3 regions of the Cobetia sp. D5 genome follow, and region 2 is predicted to be linked to each of the others. Evidence: predicted binding sites of a transcription regulator. Region 2 holds the regulator's gene; each other region holds the start of a gene.
What was found. The regulator PhoB, encoded in region 2, activates phosphate uptake and scavenging genes when phosphate is short. The targets are predictions, from matches to a motif close to TGTCATANNNNTGTCANA.
Positions count from the first base shown of each region.

Region 1 (5,946 bases), 380 kb from region 2:
CCGGCGCTTCGGGCCTGACGGCCTGCACCATCATCTCGCCCGAGTGGGAGGCGTTGACGATCCAGCCGGGGCTGCTGTCAGAGTTGTTGACCACGAACACGTAGTCGCTCTCCATGCCCGCGTTGTGCCCCAGGCTGAAGGTCAGGGTGACTGCCAGTGCCAGGCTGAACGCCGTGGCGGTCATGCCCTGCCACAGGCCCAGGCGACGCCACCAGGGCTGACGGGCGGTGCCCGTCGCCTCGGCGATGCCTTGCCAGACATGGGCCGGTGGCGTGACGGGGGGAAGCTGTTCATTGAACACGTTGAGATGCTCGCGCCAGCGCTCCACATCACGTTGCAGGTCGTGGCTGACGGCCAGCAGTGACTCGAATGCCGCGCGCTCGTCGCGTGTCAATGTGCCGAGCGCATATTCGCCCGCTGCGGCTTCGCGCAGTTCCGGGTCGCTCAGATCAAATGACTCATGCATGTCTTCAACCTCTCGAGTCCACGACGGACCCAGCTCTTGACGGTGCCCAAGGGCTGGTCCAGTTGATTGGCCAGATCCTGGTGGGTGAGGCCTTCGAAGTAGGCCAGTTCCAGGGCGCGGCGTTGATCGTCATTCAGCTCGGCCAGGCACTGGTGGAGTTCACCACTGTGCTGGGCCAGGTCGACATCTGCCTCGATATCACTCCGCCCCGGCATGGCGGCGATCAATTCATCGCTGTCATGCTCGCTGGGTCGCTGTCGACGTATCCAGTCGATGGCGATGTTGCGGGTCATGGTGCCGAGCCAGGTCATCGGGCGGGCGCGGCCGGCGTCATACTGGGCGGCGGCGGCCCATACCCGGATGTAGACCTGCTGAAGACAATCCTGCGCGGATGCCTCATGTCTCAAGATACGCAGCAACTGAGCGTATAGATGCGCACTGGTCGCTCGATAGAGCTGATCCAGTGCCTTGGCATCCTGCCGGGCGCATCCCGACAGATACTCAATCAGTGCATCATTTCGGGAATCCTGCATGCATGCATTCCAAGCTGTGGGCGCGGTGTCAGGCACCGCTGGACGAATGCGTGTTGCCGATCATGTTGCTCGACAACCAAAGATTATACTGATGCCACTTCAGGCTGATAGCCCTTCTTTATGCGTGCGGGCAACGGTTTGTTGCCGGTTCACGCTTGCGCAGGACGATCTGGAGTGCAAGGATAGGCCTATCACCTTTTCATCGTCACCACTGGATACCGGCCCGCCCCATGAATCAGACCACCAGCCACCGCCCGTTCACTGTCGCTGCCTGCCCTTCGGGCCAGGTCGTGACGGCGGCGTGTGCGGCCGGCTATTGGTATTGGTTTACACAGGGGCGCGCCTGAGGTTACGGCGCGCCTGTCTCGTACGGGCTGCCACCACCTTGAAGAACCCCCGGTCGCAGCCACGGCCGGGGGTTCTTGCGTTTCGGGCCTTGCGAAATCCATGACGAGAGGCATGCCACCCTAACGTGCCGACAATGATTGCAGCATGAATGACGAGAGGAATGACCATGCGCACCACTATCCTGACTACCCGCTTTTCTCTTGCCTCCGCTCGGGTCGTGCATGGTTATTGGCGCTGGCGATTTAGCGGCGTCCTGCCTCTTTCCGCTGTCACCGCGGGGCAGGGCGAGCAACACCGGGGTGACGATTCGCGAAGTCCCTGTCTGTCAGAATGAATATTGCGTGATGGAGCCGAGGCTTCATCACAGGAGAGAAGACCATGAACGCCAGCCTTGAACGCGTGTTGACCGCCAACCCGCATACTGCCGACGCCACTGTTGATCCCTTGACTGCCGAGAACGCCACCGTGACCCGCTCTGATGCCGCCCAGACACCGACCACACCCGGACGCATCAGTCGTGAAGCCCTGCCCAGCGCCAGCGAGTTGCGCGAGCAGCTGCCGGTGGACGCCGACCTGGCCGGCCAGATTCGCCAGCATCGCGATGAGATCAACGCCATTCTCGCCGGCGACGATGATCGTCTGCTGGTGGTGGTCGGGCCGTGCTCCATCCATGACCTCAAGGCCGCGCGCGAGTACGCCCAGCGCCTGGCGGTGATCGAGCCGCAGGTGCGTGATCGCCTCAAGCTGGTGATGCGTGTCTATGTCGAGAAGCCGCGCACCACGGTGGGCTGGAAGGGGCTGGCCTATGATCCGCACCTGGATGGCAGCGATGACATGGCCACCGGCCTGCGTCAGGCACGCGAGCTGATGCGCGAGATCAACCAGCTGGGCCTGCCGGTGGCGACGGAGCTGCTGCAGCCGCTGACCGCCGCCTACCTGGAAGACCTGCTCGGCTGGGCGGCCATCGGCGCCCGCACCACCGAGTCGCAGATCCATCGCGAGATGGCCTCCGGCCTCGGCTGTGCAGTGGGCTTCAAGAACGGCACTGACGGAGGCGTCGAGGTCGCCGTGCAGGCCATCGGGGCGGCGGCGCATGGGCATCGCCACTTCGGCATGGATGACAGCGGACGTCCGGCGCTGATCGAGACCGCGGGCAACCCGCACACCCATGTGGTGCTGCGCGGCGGCCATGGCCAGCCCAACTATGACGCCGCCTCGGTGGCCGCCTGCCGGCGTGAGCTGGAAGGCGCTGGCCTGACGCCGCGCCTGATGGTCGATTGCAGCCACGCCAATTCCCGCAAGGACCACCGTCGCCAGAGCGAAGTGATGCTGGATGTGCTCTCTCAGCGCCTGGCGGGGGATGATGCCTTGATCGGCGTGATGCTCGAGAGCCACCTCAATGAAGGCAAGCAGGCCTTGCCGGCAGCGGAGAAGCTCTCCCAGCTGCGTCATGGCGTGTCCGTCACCGATGCATGCCTTGGCTGGGAAACCACCGAGCACCTGCTGAGCCTGGCCGCCGAGCGCCTGCGCGAGGCCTGAGGTCAGACGTCAGGCGCCAGACTCGCGCCTCGATGGGAGGATGACGTCGCGCTTGCCTGATGTTTGCTGAATTTGTCGGCTTGTCCTGAAGTCCCCAGCGCCCAACGGTCGAAAGGCCGTTGGGCGCTGTCGTCTCTTGCCTTTGTTGCCCGTTCGTCACGGAATTGTCATCGGGCTCGCGTATCACTCTTGTTGCCTTCGGCATGCCCTCAAGGGGCATGCCTGAACAGAACAACCCGAAACCTGACTACGGGGAAGCGACATGAGCAAGGAAATCGAAGACCATCGCCTGCTTAATCCCAGCAGCAACGAGACGTTCTCATCCGTCATCGAACGACACATCTCGCGTCGTCGTGTCCTGCAGGGTGGCCTGGGCATGGCGGCTGCCAGCATGCTGGGTGGTTTCGGTCTTGCGGGGCTGAGCACCACGGCCAACGCCGCCAGCAATGCTGCGGGCGAGAAGACGGCTCTGGCACTGGCCTTCGAATCGATCAAGGGTTCACGCACGGATGCAGTCGTGGTTCCCAAGGGGTATACCGCACAGGTGCTGGCGCCGTGGGGCACGCCGCTCAATGCCAAGGCACCCAAGTGGAGCAAGGACCTGGCGATGACGCCGGAGATCCAGCTCAACACCGTCGGCATGCATCACGATGGCATGCACAATTTCGCCTTGAGCGACGACACGGCCTCCAGCAACTTCCTGCTGGTCATGAACAACGAATACATCGATCAGGATGCTCTGTGGGCACCCAAGGGCGGCGCAACCAATGCGGATTCCGGCAAGCGTCCGGCCGATGAAGTGCGCACCGAGATCAATGCCCATGGCGTGACCATCGTCGAGGTCAAGAAGGCCAGCAACGGCAAGTGGGAAGTGGTGGGCGATTCGCGCTACAACCGCCGCTACACCAGCGCCAGCGAAATGAAGCTGAGCGGCCCGGTGGCGGGCAGCGATTACGTCAAGACGGCCTTCTCGCCGGATGGCATGCGCACCCGTGGTACCAACAACAACTGCGCCAACGGCTACACCCCATGGGGCACCTACCTGACCTGCGAAGAGAACTGGCCGGGTTACTTCGTCAAGCGCAGCGATCGTCAGCTCGATGACAACCGCATCGGCATCGAGACCGAGCGTGGCCGCTATGGCTGGGAAACCGCCGCCGGGGATGCCAGTGAAGTCGATGGCGAATTCGCGCGTTTCGACAACACGCCGACGGCAGACACCGCCGACAAGGATTACCGCAACGAGCCGCGGACCTTCGGCTATATCGTCGAGATCGACCCCTACACCGGCGAGCAGGCCATCAAGCGCACCGCGCTGGGCCGCTTCCGTCACGAAGGTTGCTGGCCGGGCAAGCTGGTCGAGGGTGAGCCGGTGGTCTTCTACTCCGGTCACGATTCGCGCAACGAGTACATCTACAAGTTCGTGTCGGACGCCAAGTGGGACGCCGCTGATGCCCGTGGCGCCGGTGACTTCAAGGACCGCCTGGCGATCGGCGACAAGTACCTGGACAAGGGCACGCTGTATGTCGCCCAGTTCTCCGCCGATGGCACCGGCACGTGGCTCAAGCTGACCCCGGACGCCGTGACCAAGGATGGCCGCACCCTGGCCGAGGCACTGGGGCTGGCGGCCGATGACCTGGCTGGCATCATCATCCACACCACCGATGCGGCTGACCTGATGGGCGCGACCCCGATGGACCGCCCGGAGTGGGGCGCGGTGGACCCGGTGTCCGGTGAGGTCTACATGACGCTGACCAACAACTCCAAGCGTACCGAGGAAGGCACTGACGCCGCCTTCACCAACGATGGCACCGCCATCGAGGAGCCGGGTGTCGGTTACAAGACCGCGCCGACCAACGCGGCCAATCCGCGTGGCAACAACGAAGCGGGTCAGATCATCCGCTGGCGTGAAGCGGGCGATCACAAGGCCTTCGATTGGGAGATCTTCGTGTTCGGCGCAGCGGCCAGCGATGCCGACAACCTGTCCGGCCTGACCGAGATGAACGAGTTCGCCAGTCCCGATGGCCTCTACTTCGATGGCCGCGAAGGTCAGGACAGCATCCTGTGGATCCAGACCGACAACGGCTACGAAGGCATCACCGAGGTCACCAATGACCAGCTGCTGGCGGTCGTGCCGGCAGGTCTCGAGCAGGCCGAGGGTGACGCGGCCGTGATCGGTGCCGACAACCAGGCGCAGCTCAAGCGCTTCGCGGTGGGCCCGAACGGTTGTGAAGTCACCGGTATCTTCACTACCCCGGACAAGACCGCGATGTTCATCAACATCCAGCACCCGGCCAACTGGCCGCAGAGCGATGACGCCACCGCCGAGACCGACGGCAGCGTGCGTGCCCGCGCCGCGACCGTGGTCATCCAGCGCGAAGATGGCGGCCAGATCGGCGTCTGATGTAAGCCGCCGCGCGTCAGGTGTGAACGCGAAGCCCCCGTATCGATGATACGGGGGCTTTTTCATGCGCCTGAACCTGGCCCCGCTTCGCTTGAGGGTGCTTGGTCGATCAAGCGGGTGGGGAGGGCCAACGACAACGGCCCCCACGCAAGCATGAGGGCCGAGAGTTCATGAGCTTTGTTCTGTCCTGACCTTGCCGAGCGCGATCAGGCCTTGGCGGCGTAGGCGAACAGCAGGGTTTCCTGCACGCTGATCGGTTCCGCGTCGCCGGCATCCAGCTGGGTGTAGTGGCCATCGCTTTCCAGACGCCAGCTCTGGCAGTTGTCGACCAGATAGGTGTCCAGGTCCTTGCGGATACGCTGGGCCAGCTTCTTGTCGAGCAGCGGGAAGCAGGTCTCGACGCGGTGGAACATGTTGCGCTCCATGTAATCCGCGCTGGAGCACCAGGTTTCCGGCTGACCGGCATTGTGGAAGTGGAAGGTGCGCGTGTGTTCGAGGAAGCGACCGATCACCGAGCGTACGCGGATGTTGTCGGAAATCCCCGGCACGCCAGGGCGCAGACAGCAGACGCCGCGGATGATCAGGTCACACTGCACGCCAGCCCGCGAGGCGCGGTAGAGGGCGCGAATCAGCTTGGGCTCGGTCAGTGAATTGCA
Region 1 is NZ_CP142020.1:3,782,050-3,787,995, reverse strand. Features, by position in the region: gene U0O11_RS15660 (anti-sigma factor) at 1-466, opposite strand, end outside; gene U0O11_RS15655 (sigma-70 family RNA polymerase sigma factor) at 445-999, opposite strand; gene U0O11_RS15650 (3-deoxy-7-phosphoheptulonate synthase) at 1,726-2,886, shown strand; gene U0O11_RS15645 (PhoX family protein) at 3,149-5,290, shown strand; gene ppk1 (polyphosphate kinase 1) at 5,497-5,946, opposite strand, start outside.
Region 1: a site for PhoB is predicted at 3,041-3,058, ahead of U0O11_RS15645 (PhoX family protein). Genes of this name have one in related genera too.

Region 2 (5,946 bases):
GCATGAAAAGCCCTCCTGGTTTGGCATTCTGCACGGGCGGCCAAGCCGCCGTTTCCATTGTTGTTCTTGCACTTGCTAGCGGTGGCGTATGGCGGCGACGCAATCCGCTCCCGGCAAGCTTTGCCGTATCAAACCTGTCGATGACAGCATTCTGTCAGACTCCGCCCGCTGAGCAGCATGTCTGACGGAGCATTCACTATCGTGCCTGACCGCGCTGGCAGCAAGGGATTTACGACCATCGATCATGGCATCGCCTAGCCTAGCAACGGCGGCGCCTGCCGCGCTAGCTCGACTTTCCTGCGAACGGCGGCGCCTGTCAACGCATATCCAATCAAGCGTTCGTTCATATCCAGTGCACGCGCTTCGAGGTCATCGCCTTCACCGTTGATTTCCCAGCGCGCCACGGCCGAACGCGGCGGATAGGCCACCACCGGCAAGGCCGGTGTCTTGACCAGCACCGGCCACGCCTTCCAGTCGAGCACGCTCGGCTCACCACACAGGTTGGCCGCCAGGGTGCGCGCGGCCATCTGCAGCGGCTGGACATACATGGCATTGACGCCCTCGACACTGGCGCAATCGCCCAGCGCCCAGATATGCGGCTGTGAGGTGGCCAGGTGGCGGTCGACACGGATGCCGTCGCCGCCGGCGCTCAGGCCCGCGGCCCGCGCCAGACGAATGCGCGGCGCCAGCCCGGTGGCCAGCAGAACCACGGAGCCCGTCAGGCGACGACCGCTCTGCAGACGCACCTCGACCGGCGCGGCCTGACGTTCGGCCTCCTCGCCTGAGCTGGCGGCGATGGTCTCGACCATCTCGCCCTGGCGACGCGTCACACCGAGCCCATCCAGCGCCGCGCCCAGACGCTGCCCCAGTGCTTGCGGCAGCAGCCCATCCAGCGGAGTTTCCTCCGGCGCGACCAGCGTGACGCGGTGGCCGGCGGCCGTCAGATCATTGGCGTATTCACAGCCGACCAGTCCGGCACCGACAATCACCACATGCCCGTCTTCCCCGCGCTCGCGGGCCTTCGCCAGCGTCGCGCAGAAGGCCGCATAGTCGTCGAGGTCATTGATGCTCTGCACGCGCGAAGCCACTTCCGCGGCGACGGGGAAGGGACGACGCGGCGCGGCGCCGAGTGCCAGCACCAGCTCGTCATAGGCCAGACACTCCTCGCCCAGCCATAGCTGGCAGGCATCACCGTCGATGGCGGTGACGCGTTGTTGGGTACGCAGCTCGGCATTCAGCTCGTCCACCAGCGCCACCGGCGCCTGACGCGACAGGTCGGTGGCCGACATCTTCTTGGCAAAGGCGGTGGACAGCATCGGCTTGGCGTAATCGTGGCCGCTGTCCTGGCTGATGAGGATCAGCCGGCTGTCCTTGTCACGCGCACGCAGCGCGCGCGCCAGACCAATGCCCGCCATGCCGGTACCAATGATGACAAGGGTGCGAGGGTCGCGCATGGCACCATCTCCTGAGATCGATCCGAGGGAAGCGCTGATGAAAGAGCGCCAGCAGCGTCCGTCATGAACGCCGATGAATGCGCCCAGCATACCAGCCCGCCAGCAGTGCAGGCATGCCTGAGCGGGAGGCCTTGCCGCCCGGCCATGCTAGACTCGCCATTTCGTCATCCTGACAGGGAATTCACCGTGGTCCGATGCCCAGCAGGCGAGCCTCATCGCGCAGCGCTCACGCCACAGACCTCCACCTGTGAGGCGCCTCATCCGTCAACCGAGTCCCTGTGCCAGCCTGCGCCTCGCTGGCCTTCGCCCACGCGCGCGGCACCCGCTGCTTCGGCGGCGGTGCGCCGTCATTGGCAGCCGGCTGCCGCGCTGCAAGGGGTCATGCCGGCCGGCTGGTGGGCGTGGCTCTCCTCGACGGACTCGCTGACCCAGCGTCTTGCCAGCGCCATGCAACAGCAGGATGAACGCGATGGCCAGTCCATTCAGGGCCTGCGCGTGCGCCTGCTGCTGCAGGACACCGGCCCCGCGCGGCTGGATGAGGCACGCCTGCTGGGCATCGGCCCACGCCGGCATGTCTGGCGGCGCGAAGTGGCACTCTGTCATGGCGATACGCCATGGGTGATCGCACGCTCGCTGGCGGCGCTGGACCTGGCCCACGGTCATCGCCTCTCGACGCTGGGCGAACGCTCGCTGGGCCATTGGCTGTTTCGCCAGCCCGACCTGACCCGCAGCGCCATCGATGTCAGCCGCGCCCCGCTGGTGCTTTCGAGCCCCAGGCCGCTGGCCCGCACCACCAGCCTGTGGATGCGCCGGTCGATGTTCTCGCATGGTCGCTTCAAGGTGCTGGTGCAGGAGGGCTTCACGCCGGCCTTCCAGCACGCGCTGCAGCTGGCCTGAGCCTTGCTGGCCGACTGGCCTCATTTCTCTCTTCCCTTGCCCACTACCACCCGCCCAGGAGCCCCGATGACCGCGTCATCCACTTCCGCCGCTTCGCGTCCTTCCAGACTGGCCGACTACCTCGCCCTGACACGGCTGGACCGCCCCATCGGCACCTGGCTGCTGATGTGGCCGACCCTGTGGGCACTGTGGCTGGCGGCAGATGGCATTCCCGAGCGCACGACCCTACTGATCTTCATCGCCGGGGTCTATCTGATGCGCGCCGCCGGCTGCGTGATCAACGACTACGCCGACCGCCATTGGGACAAGCATGTCGAGCGCACGCGAGATCGGCCGCTGACCTCGGGTCGCATTTCGGAGCGCGAGGCGCTGACGCTGTTCGGGGGGCTGGTCGCGGCCGCCTTCGTGCTGGTGTGCTTCACCAACCTGACCACGGTGCTGCTGTCGATCGTCGCCGTGCTGCTGGCGGCCAGCTACCCGTTCATGAAGCGCTTCCATCATCTGCCTCAGGTGGTGCTGGGCGCCGCCTTCGGCTGGGCGATTCCGATGGCGTTCGCCGCGACGCTGGAGGAGGTGCCAACCTACGGCTGGTGGCTGTTCGCGGCCAACCTGATGTGGACGGTGGCCTACGACACCGCCTATGCGATGGTCGATCGCAACGACGACCTCAAGGTGGGCATCAAGTCCACCGCCGTGCTGTTCGGGCGTGCCGACAAGCTGATGATCGGCCTGTTGCAGCTGGGCATGCTGGTGATGTTGATCGGCATCGGCCTGCACCTGGCGCTGGGCATCTTCTACTGGCTGGGGCTGGCTGCCGCCGCCGTCACCTTCGTCTGGCAGCAACGTCTGATCCGTGAGCGTGAGCGTGCGCCCTGCTTCCAGGCGTTCCTCAACAATCATTGGACGGGGCTGCTGATCTTCGCCGGTATCGCCCTGGCGACCTGGCCGATGAGCTGACTCCTGCATAAACATTAGTATTATTTAAATTAAAGCGACCCCTGCCCTCTGTTGCTTCCCAGCCCACGGATCATGCCTGCCTGCCGCGCCTCCAAGGTGGCTGGCAGGCTTGCGTGCAAGCTGCCATGCTGGCAGTTGTCATCTCGTTGTCATATAAGCGGGTTGTAATCGTCATCGACTTGTCATTCTGGCGCGTGCGCCGACTGCTGCATGGGATCTAGCGATGAGCTCCAAGACCGTACTGATTGTCGACGATGAATCCTCGATTCGCGAGATGATCGCCGTTGCCCTCGAAATGGCGGATTACCGCGTGCTGGAGGCAGACAATGCCCAGGACGCCCACGCCATCGTCGTCGATGAAAAGCCCGATCTGCTGTTGCTGGACTGGATGATGCCGGGCACCAGTGGCCTGGAGCTCGCGCGGCGTCTCAAGCGTGACGAGACCACCTCGGAGCTGCCGATCATCCTGTTGACCGCCAAGGGCGAGGAAGACAACAAGATTCAAGGCCTGGAAGCCGGTGCCGACGACTACATCACCAAGCCCTTCTCGCCGCGCGAGCTGGTCGCCCGTCTCAAGGCCGTGCTGCGTCGCACCACTCCCAAGGGGGTCGAGGAGGCGGTGGAAGTCGAAGGCCTGATGCTCGACCCGGCCAGCCACCGCGTCACCGCCCACGGCAACTCGCTGGATGTCGGCCCGACCGAATATCGCCTGCTGCAGTTCTTCATGACGCATCAGGAGCGTGCCTACACGCGCAGCCAGCTGCTCGATCAGGTATGGGGCGGCAACGTCTATGTCGAGGAGCGCACCGTGGACGTGCACATCCGTCGCCTGCGCAAGGCGCTGGGCACAGGCCATCAGCATCTGATCCAGACCGTCCGCGGCACCGGTTACCGCTTCAGCGCTCAGGCCTGAGGGATTCATGCGCTATTGGACCAACGAGCTATGGCGCCTCGGCTACCTTGCCGGTGGCTTCGGCCTGATCGGTGGCCTGCTGGGCCATCTGGGCTGGGGCCTGGCGCTGGGCCTTTCGCTGTATCTGTTCGTCCATCTCAAGCACTTGAAGAGCCTCTACACCTGGCTGATCACCAATCCCCATGAAGAGCCGCCGCCCGGCGATGGCGTCTGGGGAGACCTGCTCGATCGCCTTTACCGCTACCAGAAGGGCCAGCGTCAGGCTCAGGAGCGACTGCGCAGCATCCTCAACCGTATCCAGGAATCCTCCGAGGCCATGCGCGACGGCCTGGTGATGCTGGACAACCACGGTGACATGGAATGGTGGAACAGCGCTGCCGAGCAGCTGGTCGGTCTCAAGGCCAGCCACGACCGTGGCCAGCACATCACCAACTATCTGCGTGACCCCGTCTTCATCGACTACTTCAATCGGCTGGCCTACCGCGAGCCGCTGACACTCCAGTCGCCGCTGTCTGACAACCTGACGCTGCAGATCTCCATCACCCTGTTCGGTGACAACGAGCGTCTGGTCATGCTGCGTGACGTCACCCGCCTCTATCGTCTTGAAGAGATGCGCCGCGACTTCGTGGCCAATGTCTCCCATGAGCTGCGCACGCCGCTGACGGTACTGGCCGGCTATCTCGAGACCTACTCCGATTACGCCGATGACCTGCCACCGCGCTGGCAGCGTGGACTGGGCCAGATGCAGAGCCAGACCGATCGCATGCAGCACCTGGTCGAGGACCTGCTGACCCTGTCACGCCTGGAAACCGACGAGCTGTCCGACAATGGTCGCTGCATCGACATGAGCGCCCTGCTCGGCCATATCCGCGACGACGCCGAAGGCCTGTCCCAGGGGCGCCACACCTTCTCCATCGAGGCCGATGCCAGCCTGTCACTGCGCGGTGAGGAGCAGGAGCTGCGCAGCGCGATCTCGAATCTGGTCTTCAATGCGGTGCGCTACACCCCCGAAGACTGTCACATCACCCTGCGCTGGAAGGCGGATGACCAGGGCCTGCTGGTCGAGGTGGAAGATGACGGGGACGGCATCGACCCGGTGCACCTGCCGCGTCTGACCGAGCGCTTCTACCGCATCGACAAGGGCCGCAGCACCGCCACGGGAGGCACCGGCCTCGGGCTTGCCATCGTCAAGCATGTGCTGATTCGTCATCAGGGCCATCTGGAGATCGACAGCCACCCCGGCGAGGGTGCGCGCTTCCGCTGTCACTTCCCCGACGAGCGAGCCTGTCAGGCGAGAGCTCCCCAGGCCAGCAGTGAGCTAGCCCAGTGATGGGCTGATTCAGTGATGGACGCCAGCCCAACGCAGAACGCCCCGCAGCCACCTCGAAAGGAGGCGACTGCGGGGCGTTTCGTTTGGTCAATCAGACGACGCTGCGGCTATTTCAGCGACGTGCCAACTTAGCGACGAGTCAGTTCAGCGACAAGCCAGCTCTGCGACAGGCTGTCTCAACGACGCGGCGCCGGCAACTGACGGTAGTGGCTCTGCCACATCAGTACCGCCCCGGCGACGGCGCCCGGGATGAACAGCAGATTGGCCAGCGGCACCAGCGTCATGACGAACACCGCGGCGCCGAAGGTCAGTGAGGGCCACCAGCGCGCCTTGAGGCGCTGCTTCATGTCACCGAAGCTGACCTGATGGTTGTCCATCGGGTAGTCGAGGTACTG
Region 2 is NZ_CP142020.1:4,159,127-4,165,072, forward strand. Features, by position in the region: gene U0O11_RS17275 (HU family DNA-binding protein) at 1-4, opposite strand, end outside; gene U0O11_RS17280 (NAD(P)/FAD-dependent oxidoreductase) at 255-1,454, opposite strand; gene U0O11_RS17285 (chorismate--pyruvate lyase family protein) at 1,794-2,351, shown strand; gene ubiA (4-hydroxybenzoate octaprenyltransferase) at 2,418-3,308, shown strand; gene phoB (phosphate regulon transcriptional regulator PhoB) at 3,532-4,221, shown strand; gene phoR (phosphate regulon sensor histidine kinase PhoR) at 4,229-5,551, shown strand; gene cysZ (sulfate transporter CysZ) at 5,728-5,946, opposite strand, start outside.

Region 3 (5,946 bases), 250 kb from region 2:
GCGACCGCCAGCACCAACAACTGATTCAGCAATGGCGCGAGCTGGGCGATGCGGCCGCCAGCCGCGATGCCAGCCAGGCGTTCCGCACCGCCTCTGACGCCATCAAGCTGCGCCTGCGGGATTACCGCGAATCGCGCAAGCAGCTGCGTGAATACAATCTGGCCATGCGCGAAGCGCTCTGCGAGCAGCTCGAATCGCTCAACGGCCACGCCATGGATGATGCCGACCCCGACTCCCTGCGCCAGATCCGTGATCGCGCCCGTGAGGAATGGCGTCGCCACACGCCGGTGCCCGCGGGCCCCGGTCGCCAGCTATCGCACCGCTTCGGTGAAGCACTGACGGCACTGCAGGGGCTGATCGACAGCCGCGCGGGCCAGATCGCCGCCGCCAAGCAGGCACTGGTCGATGCCGTCGAGGCACTGGCCAATGAGGACTCACCGGCACGTGCCCGCGCCGAACAGGCCAAGGCCCTGCAGAGTCGCTGGCGCGAGATGGGCCGCGCGCCCAAGGGCGAAGAGCAACGTCTGTGGGCCGCCTTCCGCGCGGCGTGCGACCGCATCTTCGCTGCACGCGATCAGGACCGTGAAGACCGCGACAGCCGCGAGCAGGCACGTCTGGATCAGTGGCAGGCGCTGATCGAACGTCTCGACAGCTGGGAGCCGGAGACGCTGGAAGACGCCGCCCTGCTCGATGATGCCCTGAAGGAAGCCGACACCCTCGGCCCGCTGCCGCGCGGCAAGCGGGGCGACGGCATGCGTCGTCGCTGGACCGGCATTCTCAAGCGTCGCGAGCAGCGTCTGGATGAACTGCACGCCCTGCAACTGCGTGAGGAATGGCAGCAATGGCGTGACCTGCTCGAACAGCACGCCGTGGCGGATGCCAGCGCGCGCAACGGCGACGTGCAGGATGTCGAGCTGCCGAACACCTCGGCCTTCGACGACAACAGCCGTCAGGCCAATGCGGCGCGCAACCAGATGCGTCAGGCCCTGCCGAGCAACTGCAGCGCCGCCAACGAGCGCCTGGCCGAGCTGCGTGTTCACCTTGCCATTCTGTTCGAGGCCCCGCTGGGCAGCGAAGATGAATCACGCCGCCTGACCGTGCAGGTCGCGCGCATCAACCAGCAGCTGGGTGAGCGCATGGAACGTGAAGAAGAGCTGGATGAGGTGCTGGATGCGCTGCTCGCCAACGGTCCGCTGGACTGGGACGCCTGGCAGACCGAACTGCCGCGCTTCGATGCGCTGTTCAATCACTGAGCCAGTGCTCTTGAGCTGGTGACGACGCGCTCGCAAGACTGAAGTCATGGCAACGAAAAGCCCCCGCCTCGATAGAGACGGGGGCTTTTTCATTCTCTTGCCAGGCGGGGCCGGGTGCCAACCCTGCACTGGCTCGCGCTAGCGCAGAGCATCAGCCCATGAACTGGCCGCCATTGATATCCAGGTTGGCACCGGTGATGAAGCCGGATTTCTCGTCGGCCAGGAAGGCGACCGCACGTGCGATCTCGTCCGGCTGACCATAACGCTTGACCGGGATGGTCTCGCGGATCGATTCACGGATCTCTTCGGGGATCTTCATGATCATGTCGGTGGCGATGTAGCCCGGTGACAGGGTGTTGACGGTAATGCCCTTGGTCGCGGTTTCCTGCGCCAGCGCCATGGTCAGACCATGCATGCCCGCCTTGGCGGCCGAGTAGTTGACCTGCCCGAACTGGCCCTTGCGGCCATTGATGGAGGAGATGTTCACGATGCGGCCGTACTTGTGCTCCAGCATGTCATTGATGACGGCACGGCAGGTGTTGAAGACGCTGTCGAGGTTGCAGTTGATGACTTCGCGCCACTGCTCATAGCTCATCTTGCGCATGGAGGTATCACGCGTGATGCCGGCGCAGTTGACCAGTACCGCGATCGGACCGAAGCGCTCGCGGATTTCGTTGACGCCTGCCTGACAGGCTTCGAAGTTGTCCAGCTCGATGCCGGACAGTGCGATGTTCTCGAAACCGGCAGCGCGCTGTTCCTCCAGCCATCCTTCTGCCTTTTCCTTGTTTCGGTAACCCGCAATGACCTGATACCCCTGGTTCGCCAGCTCGCGGCAGATAGCGGAACCAATGCCACCGGTACCACCGGTAACCCATGCGACGGGTGCTGTTTGTGTCATCTTATTGTGTCTCCCTAATCCTGGAACGTCCTGTGTCCTTGGCTTGGGCACAGCTTGGCGAATCTGCGGACACCCCCGCCCTGAGAAAACGAGAATGCCTGCAACGACAACAATGACCCGCGTCTCTAACAGCCTGATGACAATCGTGCACTCTGTGACGCCTGCCATCCGCCTGCGCGAGGCGCGTCACCCTCAGTATGGACAGGATGCAGCGGGAATGTATGTAGCAGATCTCTCACACAAGATGCCGATAATCGCTCGAGGGGCGAAGACGGGTTGGTGACGACTCACCGGACACGAGAAGTTTGCGTCAATTACGGGATAACGGTTGACGCAGCACTGTATATCCTTATACTACGCCCCACGTTGATGCGGGGTGGAGCAGTCTGGTAGCTCGTCGGGCTCATAACCCGAAGGTCATCGGTTCAAATCCGGTCCCCGCTACCACTGACAAGTCGTTGCCTATCAAGGTAATTGCCGGTCAGACACCAACGTAATGTTGCGGGATGGAGCAGTCTGGTAGCTCGTCGGGCTCATAACCCGAAGGTCATCGGTTCAAATCCGGTTCCCGCTACCAACCTCTGATGCGTCAGAGTTGGAGCAAAGGCAGTACCCAGTGTTGCGGGGTGGAGCAGTCTGGTAGCTCGTCGGGCTCATAACCCGAAGGTCATCGGTTCAAATCCGGTCCCCGCTACCAAGAATTCGAAAGGCCTGATGCCATGCATCAGGCCTTTTTCGTATGCGTGAAATTCCTGTGCGATGATGGCGAGGAAGCCGGTTCACGGGCCTGGCTACCCCTATCCACACCAGGCCTCTTCACACCTGGCCCTTCACACTCATCACGTCAGTCCCAAGGGAGTGCCTGCATGCGCCACTGGCTGGTCAAGACCGAACCCGATGCCTTCTCGCTGGATGACCTGCGCCGCGAATCACCGGCGCTCTGGGATGGCGTGCGCAACTATCAGGCGCGCAACTTCCTGCGCGAGATGCAGCTCGGTGATGTCGTGCTCATCCAGCACTCCAGCTGCAAGGTGCCTGCGGTGGTCGGACTGGCCGTCGTCAGCGAACTCGCCCTGCCCGACCCGACGGCCAGTGACCCCGAGCACAAGGGCTTCGACCCACGTCAGGTGGCAGATATCGATGCCGACAAGCCTCCGCGCTGGGTCGCCCCGCGTCTGAGCTACCTTCGCCCGCTGCGCACCACCCTGCCCATCGCGCGCCTGAAGGCCCGGCCCGAGCTGGCGGATAGCCACCTGGTGCGCCGCGCACGCCTGTCCGTGATGCCGCTCAGCGAGAGCGAAGCCGCCTGCATCGCCAGCCTGGCCGGCGACACCCTGCTGCCGTGAACCGACGCGCCCGGGACGCTCGCGCGAGGAAGTGTCCGGCAGCGCCTTGAACTCCACTGCGACGGGCCGCATCATCAGGCCAACCGGCTCGCGCGCGAGCCTTGAATCGCAGACAGAATTTCGGGGCATGCACCATGATCATCGATCCCAATACCGGCCAGCCACTGACCGGCAATGACACCACCGCCGCCCAGCCACAAGGGGTGGTCGGCGGCGGTGCCGCCAGTGCACCGCGCCAGGCAGAAGACGCCAACACCTACATCATCGATGTGGACATGAGCAATCTTCAGCAGGTGCTGGAAGCCTCACAGCAAGTGCCGGTACTGCTGGATTGCTGGTCGCCGCAGAGCGAGCACTGCCTCGTCCTGACACCGATCCTCGAGAAGCTGGCACGTGAATATGCGGGCGGCTTCATCCTGGCCAAGCTGAACGCCGAGGAACAGCAGGACATCGCTGCTCAGCTGGGCGTGCGCTCGGTGCCGGACGTCAAGCTGGTCATCCAGGGCGGTCTGGCAGGCAACTTCACCGGCGCACGTCCGGAAGCCGAGATTCGCCAGTTCCTCGAGCAGCACAAGGTCCAGCCGGCGGCAGGAGCAGGTCCCAGCCTCGCGGAGCAGGCGGCCACTGCACTGGAAAGCGGCGACCTCGTCACCGCCAAGGCGCTGTATCAGCAGCTGGCGCAGGAATCCCCCGAGACACCGGAATACCGCATCCACCTCGCCTCGGTGCTGGTCGCCGAAGGCAATGGTGAAGAGGCCCGTCAGCTGCTGGACTCCCTCAAGCCGGAAGACCGTGACGGCGCCCAGGCGCGTGGCGTACGTGCGCGCATCGACTTCATCGCCGAGGCACCGTCTCCCGAAGAGGTGCAGGCGATGATCGAGCGGGACGACAGCGAAGCCCGCTACCAGCGCGCCATGCGTGACCTGGCGGATGGCCATTACGAGCTGGCGCTGGATGCCCTGATCAGCCTGGTGAAGACCGATCGCCAGTACGGCGATGATCTGGCACGCAAGACGCTGCTGCGTGTCTTCGACGCCCTCGGCGCGACCCATGAGCTGACCGTGCGCTTCCGGCGCCAACTGTTCGCTCTGATGTACTGATCGTGCTGGTGCGCTGATCGTACTGCTGATCGTACTGCTGATCGTATCAATGAGTTGATCACGCCACGCAGACGACAAGGCCCCGCCTCCGGTAAAGGAAGCGGGGCCTTGTCATTGAGGGCCTGCCGTCGCGCCGATTCAAGGGCTAACGACGGCTCCAGCCCTTGAGAAGCGAGGGGCGAGCACGCGATTCGCGCACGCTGGGCGGAAAGTCCACCTCTAGTTCCTGGCCCGCAGACTTCACGGCGTCTGGCGCAGACGGGGTGGCAGATGACGCCGCGGGCGCACGGCAGCGGGAAGATGGCGGCGATGAACGCGCCAGGCGCAGGCTCCCGCCCTGACAACACCATTCACGACAGGCCGTCACGCCTGCATCCCTGCTTGCTGGCCGCCCCTGTCGCGGCGTCTCTGCCACCTCATGTCTCATCGTCGCATCTCCTGATGACAAGCCCCTCCCGATGAGCGGCCTAGCTTCAGATTTGACGATAATGATTCTCAATTCAAGTTTGCGATGAGCGATAGCTGCCAACGAAACGCCGCAGGCTGACCCAGATCAATTTCGCCTCTCTACCGAACTCAGCCTTTCTGCAGTCGCTCATCCATCTGCTGCAGCGCCTTCTCCAGCTGCACGCGCGTGGTACCGTAGTTCAAGCGCACGAAGCCCGGCCAGCCGAAGTCTGCGCCATCCGACAGCGCGACATCGCATTCCTCGAGCAGGGTCTGCTGCGGAGACTCCCCGAGCCCTGCCTTGCGCATATCCAGCCAGGCCAGATAGGTGGCCTGCGGGCGCGACATGCTGACGCCGTCCCAACGTGCCACATGGCTTTCCAGCAGATCGAGGTTGTCACGCAGCACGCTCAGCAACTCCTGACGCCACGGCTCGCCCTCGCGCCACGCCGCTTCGGTCGCGGCCATGCCCAGCACATTGGTATCGGGCATCAAGCCATTGGCGGCGCCGGTGAAGCGTGCACGCAGCTTGGGATCGGTGATCACCGCGCAGGCGAACGTAAGCCCGGCGGTGTTGAAGGTCTTGGAGGGCGCCCACAGGGTCACGCAGCGCGCCGCCAGTCGCTCGTTCAGGCTGGCCAGCGGGATATGGCGGGCCGTCGGGTCCACCACCAGATCCGCATGCAGCTCATCGGAGACCACCAGCAGATCGTGACGCTCGACCAGCTCCGCCAGCGCCTCGAGCTCTTCCTCGCGCCAGACGCGGCCGGTAGGATTGTGCGGGTGGCACCATAGCAGCAGCTCGGTCTCGGGCGTGATGGCCGCTTCCAGCGCCTCCAGATCCAGACGCCAGGGGCCGCCTTGCGTCTCGGGCTCTGCCAGCGGCGCCATCTGTGCCAGTC
Region 3 is NZ_CP142020.1:3,913,045-3,918,990, forward strand. Features, by position in the region: gene U0O11_RS16170 (DUF349 domain-containing protein) at 1-1,253, shown strand, start outside; gene phbB (acetoacetyl-CoA reductase) at 1,405-2,151, opposite strand; tRNA gene U0O11_RS16180 (tRNA-Met) at 2,522-2,598, shown strand; tRNA gene U0O11_RS16185 (tRNA-Met) at 2,652-2,728, shown strand; tRNA gene U0O11_RS16190 (tRNA-Met) at 2,772-2,848, shown strand; gene U0O11_RS16195 (EVE domain-containing protein) at 3,018-3,497, shown strand; gene U0O11_RS16200 (tetratricopeptide repeat protein) at 3,632-4,597, shown strand; gene U0O11_RS16205 (MalY/PatB family protein) at 5,174-5,946, opposite strand, start outside.
Region 3: a site for PhoB is predicted at 2,276-2,293, ahead of phbB (acetoacetyl-CoA reductase). Genes of this name have one in related genera too.